Regions from separate parts of the Rhizobium sp. NZLR10 genome, predicted to be linked through region 3. Evidence: riboswitches for the same ligand, from Rfam matches in the RefSeq annotation. Region 3 holds a riboswitch; each other region holds the start of a gene.
What was found. A riboswitch is a leader RNA that binds a small molecule or an ion and turns the genes downstream of it on or off. The one in region 3 is predicted to bind cobalamin.
Positions count from the first base shown of each region.

Region 1: it holds a riboswitch for cobalamin, as region 3 does, so the genes downstream of both, HJB82_RS07455 (ABC transporter substrate-binding protein) here and nrdH (glutaredoxin-like protein NrdH) in region 3, are expected to answer to the same signal.
Region 2: it holds a riboswitch for cobalamin, as region 3 does, so the genes downstream of both, bluB (5,6-dimethylbenzimidazole synthase) here and nrdH (glutaredoxin-like protein NrdH) in region 3, are expected to answer to the same signal.
Region 4: it holds a riboswitch for cobalamin, as region 3 does, so the genes downstream of both, cobU (bifunctional adenosylcobinamide kinase/adenosylcobinamide-phosphate guanylyltransferase) here and nrdH (glutaredoxin-like protein NrdH) in region 3, are expected to answer to the same signal.

Region 1 covers NZ_JABDWE010000003.1:372,585-379,721, reverse strand. The annotation lists gene HJB82_RS07475 (MYG1 family protein) at 1-698, opposite strand, end outside; gene HJB82_RS07470 (hypothetical protein) at 1,053-1,616, opposite strand; gene HJB82_RS07465 (ABC transporter ATP-binding protein) at 1,718-2,482, opposite strand; gene HJB82_RS07460 (iron ABC transporter permease) at 2,479-3,510, opposite strand; gene HJB82_RS07455 (ABC transporter substrate-binding protein) at 3,516-4,532, opposite strand; cobalamin riboswitch at 4,706-4,962, opposite strand; gene blh (bifunctional sulfur transferase/dioxygenase Blh) at 5,218-6,498, opposite strand; gene HJB82_RS07445 (cupin domain-containing protein) at 7,034-7,137, opposite strand, start outside.
Region 2 covers NZ_JABDWE010000021.1:4,085-11,221, reverse strand. The annotation lists gene HJB82_RS26260 (DUF2865 domain-containing protein) at 1-846, shown strand, start outside; gene bluB (5,6-dimethylbenzimidazole synthase) at 851-1,540, opposite strand; cobalamin riboswitch at 1,582-1,767, opposite strand; gene HJB82_RS26250 (MFS transporter) at 2,124-3,539, shown strand; gene HJB82_RS26245 (HAMP domain-containing methyl-accepting chemotaxis protein) at 3,763-5,670, shown strand; gene HJB82_RS26240 (hypothetical protein) at 5,732-6,313, shown strand; gene HJB82_RS26235 (3-deoxy-7-phosphoheptulonate synthase) at 6,657-7,137, shown strand, end outside.
Region 3 covers NZ_JABDWE010000034.1:3,289-10,425, forward strand. The annotation lists gene queE (7-carboxy-7-deazaguanine synthase QueE) at 1-170, shown strand, start outside; gene HJB82_RS31140 (adenylate/guanylate cyclase domain-containing protein) at 182-1,399, opposite strand; gene nrdF (class 1b ribonucleoside-diphosphate reductase subunit beta) at 1,502-2,476, opposite strand; gene nrdE (class 1b ribonucleoside-diphosphate reductase subunit alpha) at 2,493-4,697, opposite strand; gene nrdI (class Ib ribonucleoside-diphosphate reductase assembly flavoprotein NrdI) at 4,676-5,080, opposite strand; gene nrdH (glutaredoxin-like protein NrdH) at 5,094-5,315, opposite strand; cobalamin riboswitch at 5,585-5,810, opposite strand; gene HJB82_RS31165 (heavy metal translocating P-type ATPase) at 6,139-7,137, opposite strand, start outside.
Region 4 covers NZ_JABDWE010000016.1:121,525-128,661, reverse strand. The annotation lists gene cobN (cobaltochelatase subunit CobN) at 1-1,140, opposite strand, end outside; gene cobW (cobalamin biosynthesis protein CobW) at 1,145-2,194, opposite strand; gene cobU (bifunctional adenosylcobinamide kinase/adenosylcobinamide-phosphate guanylyltransferase) at 2,199-2,723, opposite strand; cobalamin riboswitch at 2,855-3,251, opposite strand; gene HJB82_RS22840 (chloride channel protein) at 3,505-5,295, shown strand; gene HJB82_RS22835 (adenylate/guanylate cyclase domain-containing protein) at 5,322-6,494, opposite strand; gene HJB82_RS22830 (DUF1127 domain-containing protein) at 6,719-6,907, opposite strand; gene HJB82_RS22825 (DUF4242 domain-containing protein) at 7,111-7,137, opposite strand, start outside.

The DNA of each region.
Region 1 (7,137 bases), on a different contig from region 3:
TCTTTTTCGCGCGGGTGGACGACGAACAGCAGGTGATCGGCGCCGGCCTTGACGATGGCGGGACGGAAGGGCATTCCTCTTGGCAATTCCAGAACACGCCCTTGCCCCGCAGCCTCGATCGCCCGATGCACCATCGCCTCGGCCCGCAGTTTTGCGGCACTCTGGGCGATCCTCGCCTCAACGAAACTGCGGGCAATGGCAAGAGCCGCATGGAAGGCGCGATCGTCTGCCTCGGGGTCCGCTTCGTCGAAAACCGGTTTCAGGGTCTCCAGCAGCGCCGGCAGCGTTAGCCCCGCCAGCGGTCCCGAGGGGCTGAGCGCACCGTTGTCGGTCAGATCGATCGGCAGCACGAAGCCGGCATCGAAAGAGCCATGCACCACATCGACATGTGTTTCGGGAAGGCCGGAGGCTGCGAGATAATCACGGCCGTAATGCTTCCAGATCAAGCCGAACGAGCTGTAAGGCTGGCCATCGTCGCGCAACGGCGCGCCGCGCTGGTGGTGATCGAATATCCCGGCATCGGGGTCGTAGACGCCGCCGACATCGTAGATGATCCGGTCTTTGCCCGGCGTGATCCATTCCGGCGCCCGGCTGCGGACGATGCGCGCCTGCGGGAAAAGCCGGGTCAGGATGACGCTCGACAGCAATTCGTCGGCATGGAAGCCACCGGAATGGGTGACGAGAAAATTGGGGATCATGAAAGGCCTTGTCGTTTTCGGCGGGTCCGCCTGGGTCAGCACCAGATAGCGGTTGGCGGATATAACGACAAGCCTCTATGGGATGAGGCTCTTGGACTTTGGCGTATTGGCGCCTGCAGTGACTGCCGCGGTGGAATAGCAAGAGCAAACCCCCGGCATCCCCGAAGCCTGGGCGCGGAAACCTCCAACGCCCCTCATCCTGATGCGCGTAGCCCACAGGGCGAAGCCTCGAAGGACGCGCTGCAGCGCTGCTCCTTCCGCTGGCGCACCCACCTCGCCCTTCGAGGCCTGTAAAGGTCGGCCGAAACAACTGCGCAGCGGTTTTGGCCGAACGACGTGCATGAAATCAGAGGCCTAAGACAGCGCCGGTCCCGGCTGTCTTGCAACCAGCGCACGGCCACCCGCCGCGCCGGCATGAAGGCAGATGAGCCCGATCGCAGCGATAGAATTGATCAGCAGGACATTTGCCACGACCGACGCCGAAAACGCGCTCTCGCCTGACGGAAGCACCGCCGTTGCGGCAAAGAGTACGCCTTCATAGGCAACGAAGCCGGCCATGAAGGCGCCAGCCGCGGTGACGGCAAGGTCCGCCGCGAGACGAAGCACTCCGAGCGCTGCCGCCAGAGATGCGATTGCAGCGATACCGATCGCCAAGCCCCAGGCATAACTGTCCCAAGTCTGGGGATAACCGAGCAGGAGATATCCGACCATCTGGTTGGCGAGCCAGGCCAGCAAAACCGCCGTCACCGCCATCCGCCGAGGAAGAATGACCGCTGACACCGCCGCCAAGGCCACGAAGGGCGTCACGCAGGCAAAAAGCAGGCTGAGAGCGACGCTAGCACCTGAAATGATGACGACCCAGGCGACCGCGAAACCGGGAACGACCGGGCGCAGGGGAAACTGATTTCTTTCGAGCATCGCGAAACTCCGTTCGACCGGGCGCCCGCGCCCCAGGAAATCATACGCCAGTCCTGGAAAAATGCCAGTAAGCCTCTCCCTGAGAACGAATTCCCAGCCGCTCAATCCATGACGTATTGGATATGATGCCGGCCATGCACGGCCGATTTCTGGACATGGGCGCGAACGCCGAAAACACGGGCGATCATATCCTCCGTCAGCACATGCTCCGGTGCGCCCGAGGCGACGACCTCGCCCTTCTGAAGCACCGCCAGGCTGTCGCAGAACATCGCCGCCAGGTTGAGATCGTGCAGCGCGACGATGCAGGTGATGCCGAGTTTCGAGATCAGTTGGAGAATGTCGAGCTGATGCTGGATATCGAGATGATTGGTCGGCTCGTCGAGCAACAACTCGCTCGGCGCCTGCGCCAGCGACCGCGCGATATGGACACGCTGGCGCTCGCCGCCCGACAGCGTCTGCCAGAGCTGGCCCGCCCGCTCCCCCATGTCGACCCGTAACAAGGCCTCATCGACCGCGGCATCGTCCTCCGCGCCCCAGGGCGAGAGCAGCCCGCGATGTGGCGTGCGGCCGAGCCGCACCGCGTCGCGCACCGTCAGCTGCGTATCGGTCGTCGACTGTTGCTCGACGAAGGCGATGCGCCGCGCAAGGGCTGCGCGTGACAGCGAGGCGATATCGTCTTCGCCCAGCCGGATGACGCCACTGCGGACCTTCCGCAGCCGGCAGATCAGCCTGAGCAGGCTCGATTTGCCGGAGCCGTTCGGCCCGAGCAGACCGAGCACCTTGCCCTTTGCCACCGTCAGGCTGACGCCGTTGACGATGACCGTGTCGCCGGCGGCGAAACTCACCGCATCGATGGTAATGCTCATGCACTCCTCCGGACGCGATAGAGGATGACGGCGAAGGCCGGCGCGCCGAAGAGCGCCGTGACGACGCCGATCGGCAGGACCTGCTGCGGGATGATGATGCGCGAGACGATATCGGCGCCGACCATGTAGATTGCGCCGCCGAGCGCCGTTGCCGGCAGCAGCCGCCGATGGCCCGGCCCGACGAGAAAGCGGGCGGCATGCGGAATGACGAGGCCGACGAAGCCAATCGAGCCCACCACGCTGACGACGCTTGCCGTCATCGCCGCCGTCAGGCCGAACAGCAGGATCTGGACGCGGCGCACGGCAATGCCGAGCGAGGCCGCCGCATCCGTGCCGAAGGAGAAGGCGTCGAGCGCCCTGACATGGACCATGCAGATGACGAAGCCGGCAAGCGCGATCGGCACCGAGAGATAGACATCCGGCCAGCGCACGCCGCTGAGCGACCCCAGAAGCCAGAACAGGATGCCGCGCGCCTGCTCGGCATTCGCCGATGTCGTCACTATGTAGGAGGTCAGCGCATTGAAGAGCTGCGAGCCGGCGACGCCGCAAAGGATGATGCGCTCGCCGGTTCCCCCCGCACCCGTCGCAAGGAAGCCGATCAGCAGAAAGGCGATGACCGCGCCGATGAAGGCGCCGCTCGACAGGCCGAAAACACCGTAGCCGAAGCCGAGGATCATCACGCACACCGCTCCCGTCGAGGCGCCGGCAGAGATGCCGAGCACGTAGGGTTCGGCCAGCGGATTGCGCAGCAGCGCCTGCAGCACGGCGCCACAGAGCGAGAGCGACGCGCCGGCGCTGGCCGCAACCAGCGCCCGGCTCAGCCGATAATCCCAGACGATGCCCTGGTGGATGCGGCTGAGCTCGAAATCCGTGCCGAACAGCCGGTTCGACACCGCCTCCGCCGTGGTCGCTAGCGGGATCGCGATCTCCCCGATCGAAACAGCGAGACTGATCATCAGGCCGAGAAGCAGAAAGGCAGAAATGGTGAGCGCGCCAAGCGCCCACCATCCGTGTTGTCTGACCGACATTGCCTTCACTGCGAGAGACCGAAGGACTTGATGCCGTTCGCCAAGGTCTCGATGCCGTCGATCGTACGGATCGTCGGGTTCATCGATTGCGCGTCCATCATCACGAAGTGCTCGTTCTTGACCGCGTCAAGCTCCTTGGTCACCGGGTCGTTCTCGAGAAAATCGATCTTGACCTTCGGATCGTCGGCGGCGTAGCGGCGCCGGTCCATGGTCGCCAACACGATAACCGCCGGGTTCACCTGAGAAATGGTTTCCCAGCCAACCAGCGGCCATTCCTCTTCGGTTGTCACGACATTCCTGGCGCCGATCGCCTTCAGGATATAGGCAGGCGCGCTGTTCTTGCCAGCGATGAAAGCATCGCCATTGACTTGCTTGCTGGAGAACCAGAAGACGATGGGCAGGTTCTTGCCCGATGCGCCTGATATCGACGCGACGGCATCCGCCTCGCGCTTCTTCAACTTGGAAATCAGCGCATCGCCGCGCTCCCTCACGTCGAAGATCTCCGAGAGCTCGGCGATCTCACGGTAGACCAGCTCCATCGTGAACAGCTCCTTGCGCACACCGTCGCCGCCATCGGTGTTGACCTTGGCGACGCAATCGGCCGGCGCGAGATAGGTATTGATCCCGAGATCCTGGAACTGCTCCCGCTTGCCGACGGAGCCCTGCGCGCCGACATGCCATTCGAACTCGGCCGCCACCAGGTCGGGCTCCCGCCCAACAACGGATTCGAAGCTCGGATCATTGTCGGCGAGACGCTTTATCTTGCTGTTAGCCTCGGCATATTGCGGCAGGACGGGACCTACCCAGACGGCCGTACCAGCAATCTTCTCGGCAAGGTCGAGCGAGAAGAGAATTTCAGTCATGCCCTGGCCGATCGAAACGATCTTCGACGGCGCCTTCTGGAACGTCACCTGCTGACCGCAATTGGTGATGGTCAAAGGATATTGGGTGGCGGCAAGGCTCGGTGCCGCAAGGCCGATCAGCCCGAAGGCAAATGTCATGGTGGCGAGAATCTGGCGCATGAAAAACCTCGATTGAAGAGAAAAAGCATGGTTATGCCGCACCCGCGGCCGAAGGCACGGTGATACGTGCGCTAACCGCAGGAGGCCCAATCGAGACGGATGCATGCCGAAATTCGGCGAAGGTTCAGAAGGTCAATCATGTCTGTTCCTTGTCCGGGCATCCCCGCCCGGTTGATTGGATCGTGATTGACGGCAGGTCTCCTGGCTTGCGGATATCCGTCGGTTCATCCGCCTTCCCGCGATATCTCGCAGTGGCAGGGCTATAAGCCCTTCAGAGATGGCCAGTCGCTGGCCACACCTGAGATGATCGACAATCCGCATACAGTTGCGGGGGCAGCCACGGTCTCGGTCCCTGCTGGGTCGTCCTTACCGTGTTCCCTATTAATCCCCTTGGAGTCATCTTCAGGGAACCGTCGCCCCCAGTTACGTCGCCTGCCCGCAAGACGTCAATGCCTATTGCGGAGGATTGGGTTCGTGCGGGTGAAAAATAGAGACGGAACGTAGGGGGCCTGTTGGCCGGTGTAATACCTGCATCCTCGCCTCCTCAGGATGAGGCTCTCTTGAGCGTTGGCGCCGCTTTCTCCCGTTCCCGCTGTCGTGAGCGCGGCATCCGCCAACGTCCCTGATGCTGATGTGCGCAGCCCGAGAGGGCGAAACCTCGAAGCACGCCGCACGCTACTTCTTGCTACAACGCATCCAGCGGTATCTTCAGATACCGCCGCCCATTTCCCTCCGGCTCCGGCAATCTGCCTCCCCGAATATTCACCTGTAGCGCGTGCAACATCAGTTTCGGCTTCGGCAGCGTGCGGTCGCGCGCCTGGCGCAGCGCCACAAAGCCGGCCTCGTCGATGCCTGATATATGCGGGTTACCGTTTTTCTGGGCGGCCACCTTGCTTTCCCAGCGCGCGTGGCGCCCGCCGGGCTGATAGTCGTGGCCGGAAAAGAGCCGGGTCTCATCGGGCAGCGACAGGATGACCTGGATCGAGTGCCAGAGGGCGCTGGCGCTGCCGCCGGGGAAATCCGTGCGCGCCGTGCCGGAATCCGGCGTAAATACGGTGTCGTGCACGAAGGCGGCATCGCCGATCAGATAGGTCACCGAAGCAAGCGTATGGCCGGGCGAAAACATCACACGGGCTTCAAGCCCACCGATCTCGAAGGTGTCGCCATCGGCAAACAGCCGGTCCCACTGCGAGCCGTCGGTTTCGAGTGCCGGCAAGTTGTAGATCTCCTTCCAGAGCACCTGGACGTCGGTGACATGGGCGCCGATCGCCGTCGGCGCGCCGGTCTTTCTCTTGAGGTAATGCGCGGCGGAGAAATGATCGGCATGCGGATGCGTGTCGAGGATCCACGCGACCGTCAGCCCCTCGCTGTCAATATGAGCGAGGATGGCGTCGGCATTCGCCGTTCCCGTCGCGCCCGACATCTCGTCGAAATCGAGCACCGGGTCGATGATGGCACAGCGTTTTGTCACCGGGTCTGAAACGACATATTGCACGCTGCAGCTGCGGGGCTCGAAGAAAGCCTTCACACCAGCCGCCTGCCCAGCCCGCTTTTCCAGCCAGCGGCGTGCGCCGGCAAGATCGAAGCCGAGTCTTTGGCCGAAGACCTCGACCTCTCCGGGCTGCATCCGCCCGTCGAGCACCTCTCCCAGCACATAGAGCGTCAGCGCCCGTGTGCCGCTCTTGCAATGAGCAACGACCGGCCCCTTCGCCTGCGTCATCGCCATCTGGAAAGCGCGGATATCGGCCTCGGTGATCTCGGCCCCTTTCACCGGCACGAAGCTGTAGGCGAGCCCCGCGGCAGCAGCAGCAGCCTTTTCCGCGGCATTGCCAGGCTGCCCCGGCTCCTCGCCATCCGGCCGGGCATTGATGACGCCGGCAAAGCCGTTTGCCGCAAAAGCGGCAAAGCCCGCGGCATCGGGCTGTCCCGTCACCGATATCAGCTCATTGACCCTCACGGATGTCATCGAAGCCCCCATGCTACCTGCATCATGCAGTATCGCATGTATATCGATACAATCTCACAAGTATATTGCCGAGCGCAAGAATAGCCGCCTGGCGTTCCCCGCGCCTGCGGCAAGTCCGCAAACCTGAATGATGCCGGCTACGCCATCGAAGCCGCCTTCAACCGCGCCTTCTCCCGCGCCTTCGCCATCCCGCCGGTCGCCTGGCGGGCGATGGCGCGGGAATAGAGCGAGAGTGGGCGTCAGACATCGAGCCGATAGCATTCACCTGGTCGGCAAAGCTTCCGCATCCTGCCCTTTTCCGCCAGCCCCGGCGCCCCCCAAGAGAGCCTCATCCTGAGGTGCCCCGAAGGAGCCTCGAAGGACGAGGCGGACGCTCGGCGCGGCGGCAATATTGATGCGGAGCAGTGCCGCCGCGTGTCCTTCGAGGCTCCGCCCTGCGGGCTCCGCACCTCAAGGATGAGCAGCGTTGGAGGACGCCGCCCCCATAAGCTCCGTTGTCAATCTTACGCAAGGCCGCGATGGTCGATCAGCGCCATCATGGGCTCTTCAATCCGAGCGCCAGCGTCATGTCGTTGATGATCCCCAATCGCGCTTCGATCACCGCGATTTTCGCGGGCGTATCAGCACCGAAGGCGTCGA
Region 2 (7,137 bases), on a different contig from region 3:
CAGAATGCCGATTATTGCGCCGAGCTCTCGGACTCCGAAGCCCGAATGATCGACAATATCGGTTACCTCCAGGATCGCCGCAACGAGCTGACCGGCCGGAACGGCGCCGATGACGGCGCCCGGCGGGAGCTGATGTCTGCGCTCGATAGCAATGGCTGCAACAGCGAGAATTTCTATGCGCCTGACGAGCGCAGCGCCAACGACCCTGCCCCGAGCGTCGAGGAACAGGCGATGCGCTCCGATACCTTCATACCGCTCGGCGGTGGTGAGGAGGCCGACCCGCGCTACGGCCTGCCGCGAGCCGAGATGCTGTCGCCGGTCAGCACCATGTGCGTGCGCAGCTGCGATGGCGGTTTCTTCCCGATCAGCTCGAACGCCACTTCGGTCGATTTCGGCCGCGATGCCCAGACCTGCGCCAAGATGTGCCCGGGGATCGAAACCCAACTGTTCTATCGCGAGGTGACGAGCACCGAAGCCTCGAACATGATCTCGGTCGCGACCGGCACACCCTACAGCGCCATGAAAAACGCTTTTGCCTACAAGAACCGCACGCCCGGCGAAAAGACCTCCTGCGCCTGCAATCTCACCGCCTATTATGACGAGATGCGCGGCAAGCAGGCGGTAAGCCAGCCGCCGCAACAAGGCTCGATCACCACCATCCACACCAATCCGCCGGTGAAGGATGGTACGGCTGCCGCGCCGCAGCCATCCGTGCCGGAGCGCCCGTACGACCCAACGCAGAACAAGGTCCGCCAGGTCGGCCCGCAGTTCCTTGCCGGTGACCAGGGCTCGATCGATCTCGCCAATCCTGCCGCACCTGGCCCCCAACCCCAGCAGCAGCAGTAATTGGCTACGGCTCGGTCCGCCCCCAGCCGTCGTGGAAGACGAGTTCCTCGAGCGGCAGCCGCTGCCGCCAACCTTTGACGGAGAGTTCCGGCTGATCATAGAGCCGATCGACAAAACCGGCGCAGAGCCAGGCGACCACCTCGATATGCTCGGGTATGCCGAGAATCGTTTTCAGGTCGCCTTCGTGAAAGATGCTGACCCAGCCGATACCGATCCCTTCGGCGCGCGCCGCAAGCCAGAGATTCTGGATGGCGCAGACGGTGGAATAGCTATCCATCCGCGGATTGTGCGTCCTCCCCAGCACCACGCTGCCGCTGCGCGTGGGATCGCAGGTCACGCAGATGCCGAGCGGCGCCTCTGCGATGCCTTCGAGCTTGAGGGAGCGGTAGGCCTGCTGCCGTTCGCCCTCAAACATCAATGCCGCCTCTTCGTTCGCCTTGGCAAAGGCATCGCGGACGCGCGCGCGCACCGTTGGACTTTTCACCAGAATGAAATTCCACGGCTGCATGAAGCCGACGGAGGGTGCGTGATGAGCGGCCGTCAGCAGCCGTTCCACGACGTCGTCCGGCAAGGGGTCAGGCAGGAACTGGCTGCGAACGTCGCGCCGCGTCAAGATCGCATGATAGACGGCCTCGCGTTCGGCCAAGGAAAAACCGGACGCCGCCGGAAGGGCATCCTCATCAAAGGGTCGCATCGTCAAATCCCCAACAACGCAACCGCCCGCCGTCCGCGCGGGTTGGGTCTATCTTGCCAGGCCGGTCTTCTGACTTGGCGTCATCCGTCTGCCGCAGCCTTCCCGGCAAAGCCAGTGGCATGATTAGCGGCAGACGTCAGCCTTACAGCGTTGGGCACGTTCCGGTCTTGCACCGGATTCCCGATTCTCCCGCCTGGCCGGCGGGCACCTGACGGCGCATCTATTTCAGGAAAGCAGCGCTACGGCAAGCCGGGAGTCCCCTTCTCCCCAGCGGGGAGAAGGTGGCCCGAAGGGTCGGATGAGGGGGCCGCACGGCACACCATTCATTGCCCTTCGCCCGCGCTCACCGCATTCGCGACTTCGCCGCTCACCCCCTTGTATCTGCACGTTAGAGATTTTGTGCGATGGAACCCTCTCCTAAACAGCAAGAAACGGACACCCATCTGATTTGATCACCCGCGTCGGTTTGAAGCGGCTCGGCAGGCCGCAGCGTCGATTGTTTCTATATCCTAGCCGCTGGCGAAGGCGTATGGCTGAACAATCCACACCAGCATCCCGGTTGCCCGTGCCCCGCTTCACCCCGATGATCCTTGCGGTCGCCCTGTTCATGGAACAGATGGATTCGACCGTCATAGCCACCAGCCTGCCGGCGATCGCGGCCGATATCGGCACCTCGCCGATTGCGCTGAAGCTCGCCGTCACCAGCTATCTCGTGGCGCTGGCGATCTTCATCCCGATCAGCGGCTGGATGTCGGATCGGTTCGGCGCGCGTAACATCTTCCGTTTGGCGATCTTCGTTTTCATGATCGGCTCGGTCGCCTGCGCCTTTTCAAACTCGATCGCGGCCTTCGTCGTCGCGCGGCTGATCCAGGGCGCCGGCGGCTCGATGATGACGCCGGTCAGCCGCCTGCTGCTGGTCAGGGGAACGCCGCGCCACGAACTCGTCGATGCCATGGCCTGGCTGACCATTCCCGCGCTGATCGGCCCGATGATGGGCCCGCCGATCGGCGGTTTCCTCACCACCTATCTCAGCTGGCACTGGATCTTCTGGATCAACGTGCCGATCGGCGTGCTCGGCATCATCCTCGTCACGCGTTTCCTGCCGGCGGTCGGGCGGCGCAGCCCGCGGCCGATGGATTTTCCGGGCTTCTTCCTCTGCGGCATCGGCTTTTCCGGCTTCGTCTTCGGCCTGTCGGTGATCAGCCTGCCGGCCGTGCCCGTGATCTACGGGTATGTCACGGTGGCTATTGGCATCCTTGCCGGCCTCCTCTATCTCCTCCATGCCCGCCGCGCGCCCTATCCGCTTCTCGATCCGAAGATGTTCCGCTACCCGATGTTCCGAGCAGCGATCCTCGGCGCCTCGAATTTCCGCATGGGGCTCGGCGCTCTGCCTTTCCTGATGCCGCTGATGCTGCAGCTCGGCTTCGGCCTGACGCCGCTGCAATCAGGCTCGGTCACTTTCGTCAGCGCGCTCGGCTCCATGGGCTCGAAATTCGCCGCTTCGCGCACCTTCAATGCCTTCGGCTTCCGCACCGTGATATCGATCACCACCTTGCTGGCGGCGATCTTCCTCGGCATCAACGGCCTCTTTACCGTCGAAACGCCGCTGTATTTGATCATGGCCTGTCTGCTGATCGGCGGCCTGTTCCGCTCGATGGCCTTCTCGGGCGTCAACGCCATGGCCTTCGGCGATGTCGATGACGCCGACAGCAGCCAGGCAACCGCAATCAACGCCGTTGCCCAGCGGATCTCCATGGCAATGGGTGTGGCGATTGCCGGAGGCATCCTCGAAATTTCGAGCAGCTTCCACGGCGGCAGGCTGCTGGTATCGGATTTCCACATCGCCTTTTTCAGCGTCTCGGCGATTTCGGCGCTGGCCTGCATCACCTTCCTGCGCCTGCCGCGCGATGCCGGCGCCGAACTGACGACGCGCCGCCGCAAACGCCGCCAGCCCGAGCCCGAGCCCGAGCCCGAAGAGGCAATCGCGGAAAACAGCTGAGCAAGCCAAATCCCCGGCGGGCGCAATGGCGGATACGTGTGCTCCGGCATCCCTTTCCACTTTATGATTTATTCACACATCAAAGACACACTGCGTTTGCGCGTTTTGGGTTGCTATCAGACATGGGCATGAGTGCTCGTGATGTGACCGTCAGCGGCGATGCCCGTGTTGATACGCCGGTCGGGAACATCGCCGACCGAGCCGCAATTCCAGGCCCCGCGGAATGTTCCAATTTTTGAAAACGATGCCTCTGACAGCCAAGCTGGCGGCGATTATCGTTGCCGTCAATCTTTGCGGCATTTCCGCCTTCGCCACCTACACCTGGATGTACGAAACCAAGGCGTTAATCGACGGCGCCAAGGCAAACTGGTCCAAGGATGCGGAGCAGTTTGCGTCGCTGGCCGCGGGCGGCGTGAAATGGGGCAAGGCCAACGCCGTGCGTGAGGCCTATTCGCTTTACCGCGACGATCCATCACTCGATCTTGTGCAGTTTGCCGCCTTCAACGCCGAACCTTCGGCCGTCGATACCTGGACACGCGACGGCATCAGCGGCTTGCCCGCACCGGCCGATCTGGCAAAGAGCCTGAGCGCGAAGCCTGAGAAAACCACGATCGACGACAGCGGAATATCTGCCGGCGTTGTGACGATCATCGCGCCGCTTCCGTTGGATAAATCGGGCAAGGCGACCGGTTATGTCGTTACGAACTGGTCTGTCGAAAAAATCGCTGCCGAAGTCAGGCAGAAGGTTCTGATTTCGCTGCTGACGCAGTTCATGATCACCGCCATGGCCGTTGTCGCTTTCCTTCTCGCTATGCGCAGCCTCGTCGGCCGGCCGATCCGGATCATCAGCGAACGGATCAGCGCCTTGCAGAAAGGCGATCTGGCCTCTCCCGTCACCTACAGGGAAAATGGCGATGAGATCGGGTTCCTGGCACGTGCCTTGGAAGTCTTCCGTAACGAGGCAATTGCCAAGGTCGAGAGAGAGCAAGCCGCTGCCGAGCAGAGCGCCTCGTTCGATGTCGAACGGGCACGCAACGCATCGTTGACGGAAGAGGCCAACAACGCTCAGCGGCTGGTCATGAACGCGCTCGCCAATGAATTGGAAAAGCTTGCCGCCGGTGACTTCTCGATACACTTGGCCGATCTCGGCCCCGAATTCGATAAACTGCGGCAGGATTTCAACCGCATGGTCGAAGCGGTCGCGGCAGCACTGACGGAGATCAAGACCGCTTCCGTTGCGGTTGAAGGTGGGTCAAGCGAAATAGCCTTCTCCGCCGATCAGCTCGCCAAGCGAACCGAGCAACAGGCCGCAGCCTTGGAACAGACCGCCGCCGCACTGGATGAGGTGACCACCACGGTCAGAGCATCGTCGCAACGGGCCGAAAATGCCGGGAAGCTTGTCGAGGAGACAAAGCGCAGCGCTCATGTCTCAGCGACCGTGGTTCGTGACGCGATCGGAGCGATGGACCGGATTCAGACCTCGTCGAGCCAGATCGGCCGGATCATCGGCGTCATCGATGAAATCGCCTTCCAGACGAACCTGCTGGCGCTGAATGCCGGCGTCGAGGCGGCGCGCGCCGGCGAAGCCGGCAAAGGGTTTGCGGTCGTGGCGCAGGAAGTGCGGGAACTCGCCCAACGGTCTGCCAATGCGGCAAAGGAAATCAAGAACCTCATCAATGTCTCCGGTCAGGAGGTTGCAGCAGGCGTCGGGCTGGTGAATGAAACCGGCGATGCCCTGTTGAAGATCGAGGAGCAGATCAACCGCATCAGCGACAGTATCGCTTCCATCGTTCAGTCCTATCGCGAACAGGCGACGGGTCTGCAGGAAATCAACGGCGCGATCAACCAGATGGATCAGGCGACACAGCAGAACGCGGCGATGGTCGAGGAAACCAACGCGGCCTGCCAGGAGCTGCTGACCCAGGGACGCCTTCTGCAGGACTCAGCCGGCAGGTTCACTGTTGGCACCTCTGCCGCCAGCCCGCCCAAAACCGCTCAGCCGAGCATTCGTCAATCTCGCCCCGAGCTCAGGGCCCCCGAGCTCAGGGCCCCCGAGCCCAGGGCCTTTGTGCAGCGGCACGCAGGAAATGCCGCCGTCGCCGCTGCTCCCGGTGCCTGGGAAGAGTTCTGACCTCACCTTCGTTCAATGCGCTTTTATTCCACAGCATCCCATAATCAGGAAGGGAACAGTTATGAAGAAAGTCGTCTCCGCATTTCTTTTGGCCTGCACCGCAATTGCAGCGTCGACCGGCGTATCCATGGCGCTGGATGCGAAGCTCGCCCCGATCTCCGACTACGTGACGAGTGACGTAAAGCCCTGGCTGAACGATCCGGTCGTCATCGAGGCTATCAAGGCGCAGAACGCCGCAAACGCCAGTTTGGGCCAGGGCGATATCGACGCCCTCGACAAGAAGTGGCGCGCCGAGGTCGATGGCTCAGACCATTCGATGATCGACGGCGTGCTCGGCAATGCGCTGTCAAAATTCCTTCAGGAGAAGAAGGCTGCTTCAAACGGCAAGATTGCCGAGGTCTTCGTCATGGATGCAAAGGGGCTGAATGTCGGTCAAAGCGATCCCACGTCGGATTACTGGCAGGGTGACGAGGGCAAGTTCCAGAAGTCCTTCGGAGCCGGCAAGGACGCTGTTTTCGTCGACGATATCGAAAAGGACGAATCGACCCAGGCACTGCAGTCGCAGGCAAGCGTCACGATTTCCGACGACAAGGGAACGCCGATCGGCGCCATCACCGTCGGCGTGAACGTTGACGCCCTATGATCTCGGGATCTGCATTTAATTTGTCACCGTAATCCAGACCCAACATCGCCCAGCAGCATGCGCTGTTGGGCGATTGTTTAAGCCTCCTGCAGCGGCAATTGTGCCACAGCTGAGCGCCCGGCTTTTGCGCCGCAAATTCTGCGTGACAATGCACGGCCGCGACGCTACATAAGCCTGATGTCGACCACGTCTATCTACGCCTCGCGATTTTATTGGTACCGCTGCTCCCAGCGGACGCGGGTCCATGCGTAACTGAAATCGACGCAACGACAACCCGAACAGCCGCTAGTCTACCTGGCGGCTTTTTTTGTTCCGCACGGTATGACCAAACAGGAGCCTTGCCGTGTCTGATACCATTGATGATCTGCGAATCCTCGAGATCACCCCACTGACCAAACCCGCCGATATCATCGCCGAAATCCACCGCAATGCCGCCGTCACGGCAACCGTGACCAGCAATCGTGATGCGATCCATAAGATTCTACATGGCGACGACGATCGCCTGATTGTCGTGATCGGCCCCTGCTCGATCCACGACCCCATTGCCGCCCGGGAATATGCCGCGCGGCTGGAGGAGCAGCGACGGCGCTTCACCGGCGATCTTGAGATCGTCATGCGCGTCTATTTCGAAAAACCCCGCACCACCGTCGGCTGGAAGGGCCTGATCAACGACCCGCATCTCGACGGCAGCTACCGCATCGAGGAAGGGCTGAGGATCGCCAGACGACTGTTGCTCGATATCAATGCGACAGGGCTTCCCGCCGGCGTCGAATTCCTCGACACGATCACGCCGCAATACATTGCCGACCTAGTCAGCTGGGGCG
Region 3 (7,137 bases):
GCAACCATACGCCGCCACCGCCCGATGATGACGACGCACGCGTCGATATCGACGGCGTGATGGATCGGATGCACTGGCTCATCGAGAAAGTGACGGCTGACCGGTGGTTTTCAATCCGCGTGCTGCCGCAACTGCATGTGCTGCTTTGGGGAAACAAACGGGGGGTATGAGCCTGCCTGCGCTATCCCTCCGGAAAGGCGAAGACATCGACAGGCTCGCCGAGCCCGCGTAGCGGGAAGGTGCCGAGGCTGTCCATATCTTTCGCGCAGCCCGCCATTTCGATGAAGGCCCGCGACAGCAGCACCGGGCGCTTGACCTCCTTGGTCAAGCTTTCCAGCCGCGAAGCAATATTGACCGCCGGCCCGATAACGGTGAAGTCCAGCCGTCGGCGGGAGCCGATATTGCCATACATGACGTCGCCGACATGGACGCCGACACCGTAGCGCAGAGGTTCGCGCCCCATGCGAATATGCTCCTCGTTCAATTCAGCCATCGCCGCCTGCCCCTCGCGGATCGCCTGCAGCAGATCGAGGCAGGCCGCCTCCTTGGCGAGAGGGAAGATCGCCAGCAATCCGTCTCCCATGAACTTCAGAATCTCGCCGCCATACCGTTCGACCGGGTCCGAGATCGCATCGAAATAATCGTTCAGCAGATGGATGACGTCATCACGCGGCCAGAGATCGGAGATCGCCGTAAAATCGCGCAGATCGCAGATCATGATCGCCGCGCCGACGGTGGCGCCACTGCCGCGCGTCGTCACGCCCGACAGGATCTGCTCGCTCGCATGCGGCCCCACATAGGTCTGCAGCAGCGTGCGCGCCATGATGTTCTTCAGCCTGATTTCACTGACAAGCGTCAACGCCGGCAAGAGATCGCGCAGGAAATCGACGTGCTTACTCGCAAAACCGCCCGCCCGGCTGGTGGAAAACGTCACGACGTGCCGTTTGCCGAAAGTATGCTCGAGCGGCCAGGCGATATATTCGGTAAGGCCATCGTCATGCAGTTCCTGATAGAATGAATCGCCGTCGGTTATGCTTTCCAGCTGCCTGCGAACCTCCTCGGTACCCTGGTGGATCGCGTTGATGGGACTCGTCAGGAACTCCGGCGTGTTTTCGACGCCATAGGCGAATGTATCGATCTTCGCCTCCGCCAGTCCCTCCTTCCAGAGAATGCGGGCACCGATCCATTGCGGGTGGTTCACCCTGAAATGCAGCGTCGCCCGCGCCACCGGCACCCCAGCCGCCAGCAGCTTCCCGCACATCTGCACCAGGATATTGTCGATGAAGCGCTCCGCGCGCGTCTCGTTCACCAGCCAGTCGAGAATCCGTCTCCTGCGGATCGGCCAGACGCCTTCGTCCGCTTCGGCGGCAGTTCCGGCCTTGTTTGGAAAAGACGACATTAAAAACTCCGCTACGCCACATCATCGGCGAGGATCGACTTCATTTCCGCTGAATGTGGGCGATGGGGAAGCAAATGATAAGGGCCCGACTGCGATAAAGCCTCAGAAATCCCAGTCCTCGTCCTCGGTCGCGACAGCCTTGCCAATCACATAGGAGGAACCGGAGCCGGAGAAGAAGTCGTGGTTCTCGTCGGCATTCGGCGAAAGCGCCGAGAGGATCGCCGGATTGACCTTGCAGGCCTCGGCCGGGAAAAGCGCCTCGTAGCCGAGGTTCATCAGCGCCTTGTTGGCATTGTAATGCAGGAATTTCTTGACGTCCTCGGTCAGCCCGACTCCGTCATAGAGCGCTTCGGTATATCGAGCCTCGTTGTCGTAGAGTTCGAGCAGCAGGTCGAAGACGAAATCTTTGATCTCTTGCCGCCTCTCCTCGCTGAGCCGCTCCAGCCCGCGCTGGAACTTGTAGCCGATATAATAACCGTGCACCGCTTCGTCACGGATGATCAGCCGGATCATGTCGGCCGTGTTGGTGAGCTTGGCGCGGCTTGACCAGTACATCGGCAGGTAGAAGCCGGAGTAGAACAGAAAGCTTTCGAGGAAGACGCTGGCGACCTTCTTTTTCAACGGGTCGCCGGAGCGATACTGCTCCATGATCAGCGCCGATTTCCGTTGCAGAAATTCGTTTTCCTCCGACCAGCGATAGGCATCGTCGACATCGGGCGTCGAGCACAGCGTCGAAAAGATCGAGGAATAGGAGCGCGCATGCACCGCCTCCATGAACGAGACGTTGGAAAGCACCGCCTCCTCATGCGGCGTTGCCGCATCCTCCATTAGCCTGATGGAGCCGACGCCGTTCTGGATGGTGTCGAGCAGCGTCAGCCCGGTGAAGACCCGGATAGTGAGCTGCTGCTCGGCCGGCGTCAGCGTCGCCCAGGATGGAATGTCGTTGGAAAGCGGCACTTTCTCCGGCAGCCAGAAATTGCCGGTCAACCGGTTCCAGACTTCGAGATCCTTGTCGTCCTCGACCCGGTTCCAGTTGATGGCGCGCACGCGGGACGCCGGTTTGATTTGCATGTTCATGAAGTTTCCCGGTCGGTTAGAGCGTGCAGGAGACACAGCCCTGCACCTCGGTGCCGGACAGCGCCATCTGGCGAAGGCGGATGTAGTAGATCGTCTTGATGCCCTTCTTCCAGGCATGGATCTGCGCCTTGTTGATGTCGCGGGTCGTTGCCGTGTCGCGGAAGAATAAGGTCAGCGACAGGCCTTGATCGACATGCTGGGTCGCCGCCGCATAGGTGTCGACGATCTTCTCCGGCCCGATCTCATAGGCGTCCTGATAATAATCGAGATTGTCGTTGGTCATGAACGGCGCCGGATAATAGACGCGGCCGATCTTGCCTTCCTTGCGGATTTCGATCTTCGAGACGATCGGATGGATCGAAGAGGTCGAGTGGTTGATGTAGGAGATCGACCCTGTCGGCGGTACTGCCTGCAGATTCTGGTTATAGAGACCGGAAGTCATCACCGCCTTCTTGAGAGCCGCCCAGTCCTCCTGCGTCGGAATATCGATGCCGGCAGTTTCGAACAGCGTCCTAACTTTCTCCGTCGCTGGCTTCCATTCCTGGCTCGTATATTTGTCGAAATATTCGCCGGAGGCATATTTCGAATTTTCGAAGCCCTTGAAGCTCGTGCCGCGTTCGACCGCGAGGAGGTTCGAGGCGCGGATTGCGTGGTAGGTCACCGTATAGAAATAGATATTGGTGAAATCGACGCCTTCCTCTGAGCCGTAAAAGATGCGTTCGCGGGCGAGATAACCGTGCAGGTTCATCTGCCCGAGGCCGATCGCATGGCTCTCGTCATTGCCCTTTTCGATCGAGGGAACCGAGGAGATATGGCTCATGTCGGACACGGCCGTCAGCGCCCGGATCGAGGTCTCGATCGTCTTGCCGAAATTGGCGGAATCCATCGCCGCGGCGATGTTCAGCGAGCCGAGATTGCAGGAAATATCCTTGCCGAGATGCTTGTAGGAGAGGTCGTCATTGTAGTCGCTCGCCTCGCTCACCTGCAGAATCTCCGAGCAGAGATTGCTCATCGAAATGCGCCCGGCGATCGGGTTCGCCCGGTTCACCGTGTCCTCGAACATGAGGTAGGGATAACCGCTCTCGAACTGGATTTCGGCGATCACCTGAAAGAATTCGCGCGCCTTGATCTTCTTCTTGGCGATGCGGGCGTCTGCCACCATCTCCCGGTAGTTTTCCGTCACCGAAATCTCGGTGAAGGGCACGCCATAGACGCGCTCGACGTCATAGGGCGAGAACAGGTACATGTCCTCGTTATTCCTCGCGAGTTCGAAGGTGATGTCAGGCACGACGACGCCGAGCGACAGCGTCTTGATGCGGATCTTCTCGTCGGCATTTTCGCGCTTGGTGTCGAGAAAACGCATGATATCGGGGTGATGGGCGTTGAGATAGACCGCGCCCGCGCCCTGGCGCGCGCCCAGTTGATTGGCATAGGAGAAGCTGTCTTCGAGCAGCTTCATCACCGGAATGATGCCCGACGACTGGTTTTCGATCTGTTTGATCGGCGCGCCGGCCTCGCGGATGTTCGTCAAAGACAGCGCCACGCCGCCGCCGCGCTTCGACAGCTGCAGCGCCGAATTGATCGACCGGCCGATCGATTCCATATTGTCCTCGACGCGCAGCAGGAAGCAGGAGACGAGCTCGCCGCGCTGTTTCTTGCCGGCATTAAGGAAGGTCGGCGTCGCCGGCTGGAAACGGCCGGAAATGATCTCCTCGACCACGTCGCGGGCAAGTGCCTCGTGCCCACGCGCCAAGGCCAGCGCCACCATGCAGATACGATCTTCGTAGCGTTCGAGATAACGCTTTCCGTCGAAGGTCTTCAACGTATAGCTGGTGTAATATTTGAAGGCGCCGAGGAAGGTCGGAAAGCGGAACTTCTTGGCATAGGCCTGGTCGAACAGGTCACGCACGAAATTGAAGGAATACTGGTCGAGAACCTCCTGCTCATAATAACCCTCGGTCACGAGGTAATCGAGCTTTTCCCGGAGATTGTGAAAGAACACCGTGTTCTGGTTCACATGCTGCAAAAAATACTGCTTCGCCGCCATGCGGTCCTTGTCGAGCTGGATCCTCCCCTCGTCGTCATAGAGGTTCAACATCGCGTTCAGCGCGTGGTAGTCGAGCGCTTCCGCCGCTTTCAAAGGGCGTTCGCCGGCGGGATGAGCAAAAGTGTTATGCGGTTTTGCGCCCGCATCCCGCGTCAGAGTTGTTCCCGTGTCCAAAATCGTTCCATTCCGTGTTTAACGTTGGCGACATCCGCTTCGGTGCCCAGCAGCTCGAACCTATAGAGGTACGGCACTTGGCATTTCTGTGAGATCACGTCGCCGGCGAGCCCATATGTCTCGCCGAAATTGCTGTTGCCCGCGGCGATCACGCCGCGGATGTGTCCTCGGCTCTCCGCATCGTTGAGGAAACGGATAACCTGCTTGGGAACGGCCCCCTTGCCCCCGTCGCCACTGTAGGTCGGCACAACAAGCACAAAGGGTTCACGGATACGGAATGCGTCTGCGGCACCTGTTGGAATGCGCGCCGCGCACATTCCAAGCTTGGCGACGAACCGATGGGTATTCTCGGACCGGCTGGAATAATAGACGATCAGCCCCATCGTTCGGCCTCGATCAGGAGAGCGCGCTGATCATGTCGGGACGGAAGCCGGCCCAATGCTGCTCGCCGGCGATGACGACGGGCGCCTGCATGTAGCCAAGGCTGCGGACGCGATCGAGCGCTTCGGCATCCTCGGAGATATCGACGATGTCATAAGCGACGCCCAGGCGGTCGAGGGCGCGGTAAGTGGCGGTACATTGGACGCAGGCCGGTTTGCTGTAGACGGTAATGGTCATGATATTCCTCGTGACGACGCGATTGGGACGCAGGGCATCGATCGGAAATCTCGCGATATCCGTCGAAACATTCTCTGATGGTTTGAACGATGCGGCCTGTTCAGCCGCCGGGCGTGATCCGCCCTCTGCTTAGCGCGGGTTGCGGCCTGAACTGAGATACTGACATGACTTCACCCCGAAGTGGCTCATGCGGAGGATCGAGCGGCCTTGCGAAACGCGACGCGGATATCATCCGCAGCCATGCAACGCGACCTTCCGGACTCCCCGCCCGTGGACGTTTTGTTCGAGGCAGGTCTCCTGGCTCACGGGTCAAAGCATCCTGCCCAGCCTTCCCGGAGCATTATGCTCCAGTGGCCTGAAATCGGACAGTTGCTCGCCGCTTACAGTTGCGGGGGCAGCTCCGGCATAGCCGCGCCATAATGGCGCAACGCACCGTATTCCCGTCTTAGCCTGCGATTCTCACGAATCGAAGGAACCTCGAACACTAGATATGGTACGCGAATCCAAATTCGCGTCAATGGATGGTTTGTGCATTGCGTTACGGCAGGTTTGAAATCACTGCATTCCTGTGAAAAACAGGGATAACGAAAGCTTAAGGAAAACAGGCGGTGGACAAGGCTCGAACGAAGAGAGCCGGTCTATGGCCGCTCTCAGTTTCATGACAAACCTCCCTCTCCGCCTCATCCTCGGCCTTGTGCCGCGGATCTACTGCCTATCGACCGGAGGCAGATGCCCGGGACAAGCCCGAGCATGACGAAAGAGGGGTTGGCGTCCGTTGTCAGCGGTCTACGGTGACGAGCGCCGCAAGGACGTTATCGGATGTTTACATCCTTACTCGAAGCAATCGCAGCGCGTTGATCGTCACCAGCACGGTGGCGCCGGTATCGGCGAGGATCGCCGGCCAGAGGCCGGTGATGCCGGCAATCGTCGTCACCAGGAACACCGCTTTCAGGCCGAGCGCGATGGTAATATTCTGCAGGATATTGCGCATCGTGCGTTTGGACAATTCGATCATCCTTGCCACGTCGCCGACGCGCCCGTGCAGCACGGCGGCATCCGCGGTCTCCAGCGCCACGTCGGTGCCGCCGCCCATGGCAATGCCGATATCGGCTGCGGCCAGCGCCGGCGCGTCGTTGATGCCGTCGCCGACCTTGGCGACGACGAAGCCCTCGCGCTTCAATTCGACGACGACCCGCTGCTTGTCCTCAGGCATCATCTCGCCGCGCCAGTCGATGCCGAGCATGCCGGCAACGGCTGCCGCCGTCCGCTTGTTGTCGCCTGTCAGCATCATCGCCTTGACGCCGGCTGATTTGAGCGTGGCAAGCCCGGCCTGCGCGTCCTCGCGCGGTTCGTCGCGCATGGCGATCAGCCCGGCCGCAACATTGTTGACCAGCAGCACCGAGACGCTCTTGCCCTCGTCGTTCAGGTCAGTGATGCGTGCCTCCTGTTCAGCACCGAGTGCGCCGCGTTCGCGGGCAGCGGGCGGCGACAAAAGATCCAGCGCCTCGCCGCCGGCTTTGCCGCTGACCCCCTTTCCCGGCAGCGCCTCCAGTTCGAAGGCCGGCGGCATGGGAACGCCGTCCGCCTTGGCGCGGTTGAGGATCGCCAGCGCCAGGGGATGGCTGGAGCCCTGCTCCAGCACCGCCGCGCGCGACAAGACTTGCGCCTCGCTCAATCCGAAAGAAATGATATCAGTCACCTGAGGTTTGCCTTCCGTCAGCGTGCCCGTCTTGTCGAAGGCGACCATCGTCACCTTGCCGAGCGTTTCCAGCACCGCGCCGCCCTTCATCAGCAGCCCGCGCCGCGCACCCGAAGAAAGCGA
Region 4 (7,137 bases), on a different contig from region 3:
ATAACTCACCCGGCCGGTATCGGGTTCGCTGCAGACGATGTTGGTCTCGACAGCCGCGTCATAACGCGCTGCCGTCTTGAAAGAGATCGCCCGCGCCAGCACCCGGCCGTCGACTTCAGGAAGCGCCACGTTCATGCCGAGATCTCGTGCCGACAAGCCTTGCGCGGAAGCGGCCCAAGCCTCCCGCGACGAGGCCGACAGGATCGCCTGCAGCACCACCGCCCCATTCGCTTCCAGCACCGTCGGCTGCCGGTCAGCACCTGGTGCCGAGACGGCAAAGCCGGTCGTGTTGATGACGACATCGGGTTTCAGTGCCGCAAACACGCTTTCGAGAATACCTGTCGAGACGGGGTCCTTGAGGCTATAGGCAAAAACCGGCAGTGGCCGCAGGCCGAGCGCCGCCAGCGCTTCGACCAGTGCCTCGATCGGGGCGGTCTCGCCGCTCTGGACGAGGGCGCGGTAGAAGCTGATGGCGACGATTGGCCCAAACGCCACCTCCTCCGTCGAATGTGGGATACCCCCCTGCTCGACGGACGAAGGCGGCGCGACATGCGAACCGGCAACCTGCCGCCACTCCTGCACCCCGATCAGCCCCCGCCCCGGCCACCAGATGCCCGCCTTCATCAAAGGCACTGCCGGCGCCGGCTTCTCGGCACCTGACAACATCGCCGAGGCATAATCGAGAAAGCCGCGCGCATTGGCGTCGCCGCCTTCGATCAGATAGGCCCAGAGCGCATTCATATCGTCGAGATCAACGTTGGAAAAAGGAACGAGCCCCGCATCCGGCCGGGCATCGCCCGGCAAGACCGCAATCAGCGCACCGGCGCGGGACGCTGCCGCGTGCAGCGCCTCCAGCGTATAGTGGAAATAGCTGGCACCGCCGAGCGCACGCACGATGATGAGCCTGGCATGCCGCGCCGTGCGTTCGACATAGGTATCGACCGACATCGGATGCTTGAGGCTCATCAGGCTGGCAAGTCTCAGCGAAGGCGCCGCCCCATGCTCGCGATGGGCGGCTGCGATGGCGGCAAGCTCGCTGTCGGCGGCCGACAGGAACACGATATCGCCCGGCGTCTGCCCGAGGTCGATCGCCTCCTCGCAGTCGCTGATCGTTCCCTGTTGGGCCAGAAGCAGATGCATGGGATTACGCCAGCGCCTCGATCGCCGCCCTAACAGCGTCCTGGTCCATCTCGTGCAGACCGATGACCACGAGGCGCGTGGCGCGCGTTTCGCTCGGGGCCCAGGCACGGTCGAAATAATGGTCGATGCGGCTGCCGACGGCCTGGATCTGCAGGCGCATCGGCTTGCCGGCGACATCGACGAAACCCTTGAGACGCAGTACGTCATGGTCGGCGATAATCGTCTTCAGGCCAGCAATGAAGCCGGCGGGATCGGCGACCGGGCCGAGTTCGACGACGAAGCTGTCGAATTCGTCATGGTCGTGCGGCGCGCCGTCCTCATGCTCCAGCTCGTGATGCGATTTGCGGTTGGCGACATCGTCCTCCGTGCCGATGCCGAGGCCGAGCAGAATTCCGGCCGACACCTCGCCATTTTTCGCCTCGATCATCACCGGCTTGCGCACCGTGCGGGAGGCGACCTCGTCGCGAACCCTGATAAGGCCGGCAGCGTCGATCAGGTCGGTCTTGTTGAGTACGATCAGATCGGCGCAAGTCAGCTGATCCTCGAACAACTCCTCGATCGGGCTTTCGTGATCGAGCGATTCATCTGCGCCGCGCGCCGCCTCGACGGCATCGTGGTCGTCGGCGAAACGGCCGGCGGCGACAGCCGCGCTGTCGACCACGGTAATGACGCCATCGACCGTCACCTGGGTGCGAATGTCAGGCCAATTGAAGGCCGCGACCAGCGGCTGCGGCAGGGCAAGGCCCGAGGTTTCGATGACGATATGGTCGGGCCGCTGTTCACGCTCGAGCAACTTCGTCATCGTCGGGATGAAATCGTCGGCGACGGTGCAGCAGATGCAGCCATTGGTCAGCTCGATGATATCGTCCTCGGTGCAATTGTCAGCGCCGCAGCCCTTCAGCACCTCGCCATCGACGCCGAGATCGCCGAACTCGTTGATGATGAGCGCGATCTTTTTGCCGCCGGCATTGGTGAGCAGGTTGCGGATCATCGTCGTCTTGCCGGCGCCGAGAAAGCCGGTAATGACGGTTGCGGGAATTTTCTGCTGGTTCATGAACTTAACCCTTCATTTTCAACGGCAGGCCTGCCGCGATGAAATAGACTTCGGCGGCCTTGGCCGCAATTGATTGGTGCAGCCGGCCGGCATGATCGCGGAATTCCCGCGCCATGCGATTATCCGGCACGATGCCGAGGCCGACCTCATTGGAAACGAAAACGAGCTGCGCCTTCGCCTGCGGCAGAAAATCGGTGAGCGCGGCAAATTCCGCCGCCATATCGCGCTCATCCATCATCAGATTGGTGACCCAGAGTGTCAGGCAATCGATGAGCACGACGCCGCCCTCGCGGTCGATAGCGTCAAGCTTGCCGACGAGATCGAGCGGCTCTTCATGCGTCGTCCAGGACGGGCCGCGATCGGCTCTATGTTGGGCAATGCGCGCCTGCATTTCCTCATCCCAGGCGCGGCCGGTCGCGAGATAATGGCGGTCGAGGCCGATCGAAATGACAAGGGACTCGGCGAAGCGGGATTTCCCCGAACGGGCGCCGCCGAGGATGAAGACGGTGTTGGAGGGAGCGGTCGTCATGCGCAGACGCCCCTTTGGTGGGATGCCGCACCCCACCCACTCGATCGCGCCGCACAAGGCCGCGCCGAATTCAATCGTTCAGCCAAAACAACCTCCGTGCTGGCAGCGGGCCTCTTGCCCAGGGTTGGGCTTCTCGCCCGGCACGGGATGGCAGGTCTCCTGGCTCGCGGTTATCGGCCGCGATCGGGGCAGACCGGAAACCGGTCGCCCTGATCGTGCCAGCGGATCTGCCTCGCCTTCCCGGCTGCATCGATGAAAAGGTGGACGATTCGTAGACTTAAGAGGCGTCCGACCCCGGTTGATCATCATGCATGTCCAGTGGCTTTTCCGGCATGTCGCCCGTCCCGCCCGCTTGCATTATTGCAAGCCGCCGGCCGGAAGGGCTCGATGCCGGATGGAAGACCCTGACCGCTCTACAGTCGCGGGGTCGGCTGTGATGAAGGCGCCCGGCTTGGGTCCGCCCCGTCACATTCCCTTTTCATCCGGAAGGCGTAACACCGATCCGGAACCATCCGTTATATCCGAGGATGGTCAGGTGACCATCCGTTGAGGGATGGTTAGGCAAGCTCAGGGGTGAAGTCAACCGCCCTCGACGGCCGGCAGTGGCTAGACAGGCGAGGCAACGCCAGCAACACGACTTACCCTACCTAAAACATCGTCATTTATCAGATACTTACGTCACAAATATTTATCCAGGGCGCCGGCTTTTCGCCACAATTGCACTGCAAGCGGACTGCGCCATCGCCCTTGACCGGGCCTCTTCCTGCCTAGTTGTCTTGCCATGCTTATGCAATTGGATCGGCGCCGGTTCCGAGCGCTGCGTGTTTTCTTCGACCCGGGGCGGCTGCGGGCGCTGACCCGCCGCAGTGAGGTCGGCCTGTCGCTGGCGGGTGCCGTCGTCGGCATCACCTCGGGTCTCGCCGTCACCGGCATGAGCTACGTCTCCAATCAACTGCATCAGATGGTCTTCGGCATCGACGACAGCGAGCGGCTGAGCTCGTCGGTGATCGACGACAAGCTGCTGCTTCTCACTGCCCCCGTCATCGGTGGCGTCCTGCTCGGCCTGTTGCTGTTCGTACTGGCGAAACGGCGCAAGAAACCGATGGTTGACCCGATCGAGGCCAATGCGCTGCATGGCGGCCGCCTGTCCTTGACCGACAGCATCATCGTTGCCGTGCAGAACCTGATTTCCAACGGGTTCGGCGCCTCCGTCGGCCTCGAGGCCGGCTATACCCAGCTTGCCGCCGGCCTCGCCTCGAAATTCGGCCTGAAGCTGCAGCTTCGCCGCTCCGATCTGCGCACCCTCGTCGGCTGCGGCGCGGCGGGCGCTATCGCCGCTGCCTTCAACGCGCCGCTGACCGGCGCCTTCTACGCCTTCGAGCTGATCATCGGCACCTATACGATCGTCTCGCTGACCCCTGTGGTCGTCTCGGCCCTGGTTTCCACCCTCATCGCAAGGCTGCTCACCCACGGCGATTTCACCATCGACATCGGCAGCTTCGGCGCAGTCGTGCCGGCCGATTATATCCCGGCTATGCTGCTCGGTGGCTTCTGCGCTGGCGTCGGCATCCTGATCATGCAGGGCGTCTCCTTCGTCGAGGAGCTGGCGCGCAAGAGCTCGATCGCCCCGCCCTTCCGCCCGGCGCTCGGCGGCATCGTCGTCGGACTTCTGGCGATGATTTCGCCACAGGTGCTCTCGGCCGGCCACGGCGCGCTGCATCTCAATCTCTCCCGCGAGGTGGCGATCCCGGCGCTGATCGGCCTCTTCCTGTTGAAATCCCTGGCCTCGGCGATCTCGATCGGCTCCGGCTTCAGGGGCGGCCTGTTCTTCGCCTCACTGTTCATGGGCGCCCTGCTCGGCAAGCTCTTTGCCTATTGCGGCCCCTATTTCGCCGATGCGACGCTGACGCCCGTCATCTATGCCGTCGTCGGCATGAGCTCGCTCGCCGTCGCCGTCATCGGCGGGCCGCTGACGATGACGTTCCTGGCGCTCGAAATCACCGGCGATTTTCCGATCACCGCTCTAGTGCTCGCCGCCGTCATCACCTCCTCACTCGTCGTCCGCTCAACCTTCGGCTATTCCTTCGCCACCTGGCGCTTCCACCTGCGCGGCGAAAGCATCCGCAGCGCCCACGACGTCGGCTGGATCCGTAACCTGACAGTGGACAAGCTGATGCGCGCCGACGTCAAGACGGCAAGGGCGGGTATTTCGCTGGAGGAATTCAAGCAGGCCTTCCCGATCGGCTCGACCCAGCGCGTCATCCTCGTCGAGGAGAGCGACAAATATGCAGGCCTCGTGCTGGTGCCGGAGATCTACGCCAACCCGACCGACGTGCAGGACGAGGGCAAGACGCTTGCCGATTTCATCCACTACCGCAACGATTTCCTACAGCCACAGATGAATGCCAGGCAGGCGGCGGCGATCTTCGACAAGAGCGAAAGCGAAGCACTCGCCGTCGTCAACAACCTGATCGAACGCAAGGTGATCGGCCAGCTCAGCGAAAGCTATACGCTGCGCCGCTACAGTGAAGAACTTGACCGTCGCCGTCGTGAGGTCTCAGGCGAGATCTGAACTTGGTCGCGCCCTTGATCGGCGCTTCATGACACAGAGTTGGCGAGCTTGAAGACGTCGGCCCGCTTTGAAACTCCACGCAATTCGAACGACCCGAGATACTCGCAAGCCACCGTACAGTTGGCCGCGAAACTCTCCGACAGCAGAAGGTGCTGCTCAAGCGTACCGCAGAGTTTCTCCAGCCGCGAAGCCTCGTTGACCGCCCTGCCGATCACCGTGAAGTCGAGCCTGCCGTGAGCGCCGACATTTCCGTAGAAAAGCTCGCCGAGATGCAGCACGACATCGATGCCGATATCGGGGCCTCCATTGCGCGTCCGCTCGCGATTGAGCTCTTCGTTTGCCTTCAGCAGATTCTGTGCCGAAGCCAACGCAGCCTTACACGCCCTTTGCGGATCCTCGGCGTCCGTCGGAAAGATCGCCAGCACGCTGTCGCCCATGAACTTGAGGATCTCGCCGGAATTTTCCTCGACATGCCGGTCGATCAGCTCGAAATGCTCGTTGAGAAACCCGACGATGTCGCCTGGCTGGTAGGCCTCGGTCAGCGCCGTGAAATTGCGGAGGTCGGCAAGCAGGATGGCGGCATCGATGGAGCCACCCATTCCCCTGCGGGTTTCGCCCGCAAGGATGCGCGCACTGGTCCTGGCGCCGGTATAGACGGCGAGGATATCGGTCGCGGTCTTCGAAACCGCCACGCGGTAAGCCGCCAGCCCCAGCGCCGGGAACAGCTCTTCCATGATCGCCAGCTGTTGATCGGAAAATCCGCCCGGCGCGTCGCTCGTCAGCGAGAATCCGAGCCCGCGCAGCGCGACTTCCTTCGGGAATTCGAACAGGCTGATCACGTGATCCGTGCCACCGGCGAGCGCGAATTCGTTGAGTTCGCTGTAATCGAGCCCCTCGCCGCTCGCCAGGTTCCATCGCCCCTTTGTTTCGCCGCGGCTCAAAAGGTGAAAGATCGGCGTCTTCTCGAAGTCACGTTCCGTCTCACTGCCGTGCTCCGCATTTTCAAGGACAGTCGCACCGCCCCGCATGAAATTAGCCGAAACGCCGCGATACATGGGATGGAGGGACGGCATTCTGATACTCGCCCGCCAGATCGGAAATCCGTCCGCGATCAGCCGGTCGCACAGACCGGCGACGAGGTCGCCAATATGCTCGCTGGTGATCCCCTGCTCTATAAGCCATTGAATATGATTTTTAATTTTTCAATCTCCGCATGAGGACCGAGAACCGGCAATGGCCATTTCGCCCTCGAGCCCGATGAGCAGAACGGCACAACGGGCGCTCAACGAGCGGTCTTACACCTGCCGTTCATTAACCTGCTTCGCGTCGTTATACTACACCCGGGCGAATGGGAGTGATGCGGAATTCTGGCCTTTTCTCGTCGAACGTTTTGCCTCGCTTCGATGTGCAAAGGGCTGCTCGGTCAGCGGAATCTGTTCCAGTCTCCATCCCGCGAGGCGACGAACGGGATCTCGCTTCTCGACGCCGCAATGTCCTTCAGCATGTGGTCCGACAGCGCGCCAAGCCGATTTTCCACCGACTGCCGTCGTTGCCACAGGATGAAGTTACGAGCCGGAGAAAACAGCAGCAGCACCGCTTTGCGCAGTCGCAATTCGAACGCGCCTAGAGCTTCTCGTTCATGATCGTCCCCTAGAGTCGTGCGCCGATCCCAAGATCGCTGCGCCTGCGAGCCGGCCGGCGCCTCGTCCGCCGGCCAGCTCCCGCGCCCCGGCGCATCACCTCGAAATCGGTTTGCGGAAAGCGTTGTGCGCGGATGGAAAGTGGGCTTGCCGCGCGCGCCATCGAACGCGGTGTTTAACGCGCGGCCGAATGAGGGCCGAT